2 regions of the Effusibacillus lacus genome follow, and region 1 is predicted to be linked to the other one. Evidence: a T-box and tRNA genes for the amino acid it is inferred to sense, from the RefSeq annotation. Region 1 holds a T-box; the other holds one or more tRNA genes.
What was found. A T-box is a leader RNA that pairs with one kind of tRNA and senses whether it is charged. The one in region 1 lies ahead of serS (serine--tRNA ligase), so its partner is inferred to be a tRNA-Ser.
Positions count from the first base shown of each region.

Region 2: it encodes a tRNA-Ser, which carries the amino acid that the T-box ahead of serS (serine--tRNA ligase) is inferred to sense. The anticodon was not compared.

Region 1 is NZ_BDUF01000007.1:78,302-81,696, reverse strand. Features, by position in the region: gene pdxS (pyridoxal 5'-phosphate synthase lyase subunit PdxS) at 1-323, shown strand, start outside; gene pdxT (pyridoxal 5'-phosphate synthase glutaminase subunit PdxT) at 339-929, shown strand; T-box leader at 978-1,229, shown strand; gene serS (serine--tRNA ligase) at 1,291-2,571, shown strand; gene EFBL_RS01690 (hypothetical protein) at 2,688-2,954, shown strand; tRNA gene EFBL_RS01685 (tRNA-Ser) at 2,996-3,089, shown strand; tRNA gene EFBL_RS01680 (tRNA-Arg) at 3,270-3,348, shown strand.
Region 2 is NZ_BDUF01000075.1:12,856-16,250, forward strand. Features, by position in the region: gene EFBL_RS13725 (anthranilate synthase component I family protein) at 1-793, opposite strand, end outside; gene EFBL_RS13730 (anthranilate synthase component II) at 790-1,371, opposite strand; tRNA gene EFBL_RS13735 (tRNA-Ser) at 1,895-1,983, opposite strand; tRNA gene EFBL_RS13740 (tRNA-Gly) at 1,991-2,064, opposite strand; tRNA gene EFBL_RS13745 (tRNA-Asp) at 2,140-2,216, opposite strand; tRNA gene EFBL_RS13750 (tRNA-Met) at 2,222-2,297, opposite strand; tRNA gene EFBL_RS13755 (tRNA-Val) at 2,371-2,446, opposite strand; tRNA gene EFBL_RS13760 (tRNA-Glu) at 2,559-2,635, opposite strand; tRNA gene EFBL_RS13765 (tRNA-Thr) at 2,725-2,800, opposite strand; tRNA gene EFBL_RS13770 (tRNA-Asn) at 2,806-2,880, opposite strand; tRNA gene EFBL_RS13775 (tRNA-Ala) at 2,890-2,965, opposite strand; tRNA gene EFBL_RS13780 (tRNA-Arg) at 3,216-3,292, opposite strand; tRNA gene EFBL_RS13785 (tRNA-Leu) at 3,367-3,395, opposite strand, start outside.

The DNA.
Region 1 (3,395 bases):
ATCTGGGAGCGCCTTATGAATTGCTTCTGGAAGTGAAGAAGCTCGGCAAGCTTCCTGTTGTAAACTTTGCAGCCGGCGGCGTGGCTACTCCTGCAGATGCGGCATTGATGATGCATCTCGGCTCTGATGGCGTATTTGTGGGATCCGGGATCTTCAAATCGGAAAATCCGGCCAAGTTTGCCAAAGCAATCGTACAAGCGACCACTCACTATCAGGATTACAAACTCATTGGCGAACTTTCCAAGAATCTCGGGGGTGCCATGAAGGGGATTGAATTGTCGACCCTTGGGGCAAACGAGCGCATGGCGGAACGCGGCTGGTAGGAGGCCGACCTGTAAATGAAAATTGGCGTATTGGCGCTCCAGGGCGCGGTTACGGAACATATTAAAAGCTTGCGGCAAGCGGGTGCCGAAGAAGTTGTGGCGGTAAAGCGCAAGGAGGATCTGGCAGATCTAGACGGTTTGGTTCTTCCCGGCGGCGAAAGCACGACCATTGGAAAACTGATGAACCAGTATGAGTTGATGGAACCGATTCGGGAGATGGCCAAATCCGGAACTCCCATGTTTGGCACTTGTGCCGGCCTGATCCTGTTGGCGAACCGGATTCACGGTCAGGACTGGGCCCATCTGGGGGTCATGGATGCCCTAGTGGATCGCAATTCCTTTGGCCGCCAGCGCGAAAGCTTTGAAACGGATCTCACAATAAAAGGTCTGGAAGGAGAACCTTATCGCGCAGTATTCATTCGGGCCCCCCACATCATGGAAGTGGGTCCGGGTGTCGAGATTCTGTCAACTTATCAGAATCGGATTGTGGCCGCCAGACAGGACAATCTGCTCGGTACGTCGTTTCATCCGGAATTGACGGATGATGTCCGTTTGCACCAATATTTTGTTGATATGGTTCGAGAGAGTGTAAAATTGAATTCGTAATTCAAAATGTGGTATACTGGCAAAACCGTTTGGGTGTTTGTTCTATGATGAAATGCGATGAGGAGAACAAGTACCAGAATCCTTCAGTTCAGAGAGCCGGTGGCCGCTGCGAACCGGTCTGGAGTTTCTGCGAATCCCTCTCCAAGCGGGCCGTCAAACGAGATCATGGGTTCGGATTAAGCGGCTCCGGGTCATCCCGTTACAGATGAAAGAGGACCGTTGCGTGTGGCAATTGACATGCTTGTTCACCAGCGGTCGAAGTTGGGTGGCACCACGGGAGATAAGGCTCTCGTCCCAGACATTGTCTGGCGGCGGGGGCTTTTTATTTGCAAAACACCATGTTTTAAGGGAGTGAAAGATCATGTTGGATGCTCGAATTTTGCGAAATGAACCGGATAGGGTAAGAGAAGCATTGAACAATCGGGGAGAGTCTCCGGCGGTGGTGGATGATTTCCTCCAGTTGGATGCTCGTTGGCGGGAACTTCTGGCAGAGACAGAATCTTTGAAAGCCAGGCGAAACAGTGTGTCGCAAGAGGTTGCAAAGCTGAAAAAAGCAGGGCAGAATGTGGAACAGCTGATTGTGGAGATGCGTGAGGTAGGTGACCGTATCAAGGAGTTGGATGATGAACTTCGCATTGTGGACGAAAAAGTATCCTACCTGCTGTTAACCATCCCTAATATTCCCCATGAGAGTGTTCCGGTCGGAGCCACGGAAGATGACAACGTGGAAGTGAAAAAGTGGGGGGAACTCAGGCAGTTTGATTTTGAGCCAAAGCCTCACTGGGAGATTGCCACCGAACTCGGGATTCTCGATTTTGAGTCCGCCAGCAAGGTAACCGGTGCCCGGTTTGTGTTTTACAAGGGGTTGGGTGCGCGCCTGGAACGTGCATTGATGAACTTTATGCTTGATATCCACGTGGGTGAACACGGGTACACCGAAATTCTGCCGCCCTTTATTATCAACCGCAGCAGCATGATTGGCACCGGGCAGCTTCCCAAATTTGAAGAGGATGCTTTCAAGCTGGTGGACACCGATTATTTCCTGGTTCCAACGGCGGAAGTGCCGGTGACCAACATCCACCGGGATGAGATTTTACAGTCGGAGGATCTTCCTCGTTATTATGTGGCGTTTTCTCCTTGCTTCCGTTCGGAAGCCGGTTCGGCAGGGCGGGATACCCGCGGTTTGATTCGGATGCACCAGTTCAATAAAGTGGAATTGGTGAAATTCACGAAACCGGAAGATTCCTATGAGGAATGGAGCAAGTTGGTCAAGGATGCAGAGACAGTTCTGCAGCGCTTGGGCCTGCCTTACCGTGCGCTCGATATGTGTACAGCTGATCTCGGGTTTACGGCTGCAAAGAAATATGACCTGGAAGTATGGCTTCCTGCTGCCAATCAGTACCGGGAAATTTCGAGCTGTTCAAACTTTGAGGACTTCCAGGCCCGTCGGGCAAACATCCGATTCCGCAGGGAAGCGCATGCCAAACCTGAATTTGTTCATACCATTAACGGTTCCGGTCTGGCGATAGGGAGAACAATAGCGGCCATCCTCGAGAATTACCAGCAAGCAGACGGCAGCGTCCTGATTCCGGAAGCGCTTGTTCCCTATATGGGCGGCGTAAAGGAAATTACTCTTGGGTAACAAATCAAACGGGGCTGGCAAACAGCCCCGTTTGAAGCCCATTCTGATGACATCAGTCGAATAATGGACAGAATTCGTTTATAATAATTCTAAGCATTAAGGAAAGGGCGAAGAAGATGCTATTTTTTATGGGCCTGCTTACTTTTGTCGTATGTCTGATCATTCAATATTTCTCACTGCACAGGGTTGCTTTTGGACGATCCATGTTCATCACCTGCGCAATGTTTTTTGTCGGTTTCATGATCAGCCTTTCTCCGTATGATATTTCCCAGCTTCTATCGAAGCTGTTCTATGTACTGGGGTGGGGGTTCCTGTTGTTGGTGACCTGGTATGCAGTCGTGCGCAGGCAAAAGATGAAAAAGTTGACAAACACGAAACCTTGATTTTCAGCACTTTACACGGTACAATGGGAAAGTGTCGTTTTGGAGTGATGGCCGAGTAGGTCGAAGGCGCTCGCCTGCTAAGCGAGTATACGGGGTAAACCCGTATCGAGGGTTCGAATCCCTCTCACTCCGCCAGATTTAACATCCTTGTTGAGGGATGAGATCCCTTGAGTGGATGAGAGGGTTCGCCGGAGCTGTGCATCGCAGTATCAACTACGCAGCCGGGTGGTTTTCCTGTATCCCTCTCACTCCGCCAGTGTTTTTTGATATAATAAAACCAGCCCGCAGGCTGGTTTTTTCAACCCACAAAGATATGCACCCATAGCTCAGGCGGATAGAGCGGTCGTTTCCTAAACGACGTCTTGGGGGGGTTCGAATCCCTCTGGGTGCACCATTTAACGTTCAACGCCGGATTTGGTACATGCCAAACCCGGCATTTTC
Region 2 (3,395 bases), on a different contig from region 1:
GATTCACTTCTTTTAACCGTTGGTAAACCAACAAGGGATCAATCTCTCCAATCACCCTGTCACGCTTGGAAAGCACCACCTGAAAAATATCGCCTTCCCGGATGTATTCCTTGGCCCTGTTCACCCGTTCAAGATATTGTTCTTTCTTGACATCTTCCTGGATAACCAAACCTGCCGGGTCAAACCCTTTAAACGCAGGAGGTTCGTCACTTGCAAGAAGCGCTTCCAGTTCCGAAAAATCGGGTGTTTCCACCCCCGGTATCTCATTAATGACAATACGGATCCGGTCGGGTTCGAAATGGAAAATTACCTGGTGGATTTGGAGCAATACATCGTCCAATCCACGGTCATCCACAGTGGTGTTGGGAATGTCTTCAAAATAACGAATCGCATCATAGGCAAAATACCCGATAAAACCAAAAGAATATGGCTTCAGATCCGGTTGCTGCAGTTCAAAACTCTTTTGAATTGCATCCAGAAGCGGCGGCAAAGGTCCTTCAAAAGCAGGCAGCAGGTATCCTTTGGCACGAAGATTGTCCGCCAGGACAGGCACAATGGATTCGTGACCCTCCAGCTGAAGGTAGTGCCCCTTCAAACGGCATGCCACCAACGGAAACAGTCCAATAACCGAGGAACAATAGCGGCTTTTCAAGTCCGTCACCGAATCCAGCAGGAATGCGCATGTTGCCCCATATTTGGCATGAAGCTTACGGAATACCTGAAACGCTTCTATCGTTCGGGGATAGTATTTTTCTTGAGTTTGCACTTTCAGCAGGCGGTTTATCGTCTTCATACAAAAATCCTCTCACGTTGGTTCAGGAAGTTGCGAATTATGGTCTTGCCGCCTTCGGTCAGGATGCTTTCCGGGTGAAACTGCACACCTGTTATGGCAAATTCCTTATGGCGAACCGCCATGACCTCTCCGTCTTCAGACTGCGCCAGGACCTCAAGGCAATCGGGCACACTTTCCGGTTCAATCACCAGGGAATGATAGCGTGTAGCGCGAAACGGGTTCGGGAGGGTTTCAAACACCCCTGAACCCGTATGTGAAATCAGTGAGGTCTTGCCGTGCATCATCTTTCTCGCTTTCACAATCTTGCCTCCAAAAACCTGCCCGATCGACTGATGCCCCAGACATACGCCCAGAATCGGAATCTTTCCTGCAAAAAACCGGATAGCCTCCATCGAAATCCCTGCATCATCCGGTGTACATGGCCCCGGCGATACAAGAAGATGGGTCAAAGGCAACCCCGCCAGTTCAGATACCGTTACCTTGTCGTTGCGAAAGATCTTCACATCGCAACCAAACTCTCTCAGATACTGGACAAGGTTGTAGGTGAATGAATCATAATTGTCAATAACTCCTATCATCTGTCTCCTCTCCTCTCGCTCCACTCAACTCTCTGGAAAAACAGCAAAGACCAGCCTCAAAAGAAGCTGGTCCTGAATAACAAGATCCCGCATTCCTCGGCTCTGCTGCACTCGCTCTTCTCTCTTCCTCTACTCTGCTCTCATTCTTGACTTCCAATGGTTTCAACCATCTTATCAACCATGGCCGTCTTTGTCAATATACTTTGACGACTCCTGTTCCCATCCATCTCCATACACAAAAAATGCCCTGCAAATCGCAGAGCGCATTATTTGGCGGAGGGAGAGGGATACGGGAACACCACCCGGCTGCGCAGTAGATTCTATCGAAGATTAGCTCCGACGAACCCCGGGGTTCTCACCCTCTCCCAGTACATAGAAGTATTGTTTTTTATATTGTTTTTTTTGGCGGAGGGAGAGGGATACGGGAAAACCACCCGGCTGCGTAGTAAATTCTATCGAAGATTAGCTCCGACGAACCCCGGGGTTCTCACCCTCTCCCTTGCACATAGAAGTATTGTTTTTTTGGCGGAGGGAGAGGGATTCGAACCCCCGTGGGCTTGCACCCTAACGGTTTTCAAGACCGCCCCGTTATGACCACTTCGGTATCCCTCCGCGCTGTTGGAGCGGGTGATGGGAATCGAACCCACGCTGCCGGCTTGGGAAGCCGGAGTTCTACCATTGAACTACACCCGCAAATATAAAAAAACCCATCAAAACTGATGAATTTCTTTGGTGATTGGTTCCTCGAATCCCTGACGAGATCCATAGTGGCGGAGCTGACGGGATTCGAACCCGCGGTCTCCCGCGTGACAGGCGGGCATGTTAGGCCACTACACCACAGCTCCATGGTTGGTTGCGGGGACAGGACTCGAACCTGCGGCCTTCGGGTTATGAGCCCGACGAGCTACCAACTGCTCCACCCCGCGACGACAGGATGTCGTCGGGCCGACCTTGTGACACGAATGTCACCGCTCTTAGCCGGCCCTCCTTCATCCTCTTTGGTGGAAGCTGACGGGATCGAACCGCCGACCCTCTGCTTGTAAGGCAGATGCTCTCCCAGCTGAGCTAAGCTTCCAAAGATGGTGACGCGTACGGGATACGGGAAAACCACCCGGCTGCGCAGCAGAGCTTCCGAAGCAACGCTCCGACGAACCCTGGTTACTCGAATCCCGTAGCGGATTCAAAGATGGTGACGCGTACGGGATTCGAACCCGTGAATGCCGCCTTGAAAGGGCGGTGAGTTAAGCCACTTCTCCAACGCGCCGAAGGTTTTATTAACGTATTTTCGGGTCCCCATCAAAGTCGGTGTAAGCCGCATCGCTTTCACGTCACTTTGATGGGCCCTTTCCTTCCTGGAGCTTCCAACCAGAATCGAACTGGTGACCTCATCCTTACCATGGATGCGCTCTGCCGACTGAGCTATGGAAGCATGGATGGCTCCTCGAGTAGGGTTCGAACCTACGACCCTCCGGTTAACAGCCGGATGCTCTACCGCTGAGCTATCGAGGAATACCTGTCTGGTGGAGATAAGCGGATTCGAACCGCTGACCCCCTGCTTGCAAGGCAGGTGCTCTACCAACTGAGCTATATCCCCGAAACACCCCCATAAAGTTGCACTTAGCGACTCGTCGCTTAGTGACAACCTATCCCCAGGGGCAAAGTGAAGCAATGCGTTGCAGCTTACACCGAGTACAATTGCGGGAACCCCGAAAAAACTGCATATGGCGTGCCCTGAGAGATACGGGAAGATCACCCGGCTGCGAAGCAAATGCTATCGATGTATCGCTCCGACGAACTCCCACGTTCGAATCCGCAGGCACCAGCAGATCCAAAGTAGTTATAAATGGCGTGCCCTGAGAGATTCGAACTCCCGACCTTTTGATTCGTAGTCAAACGCTCTATCCGGCTGAGCTAAGGGCACAAATCACTCCACGAAGTGACGTAAACATTTGCAGCAAATTCCGGGTACTTCGTGGGAACCCCGAAATTCACAAGTGGTGCGACCGAGTGGACTTGAACCACCA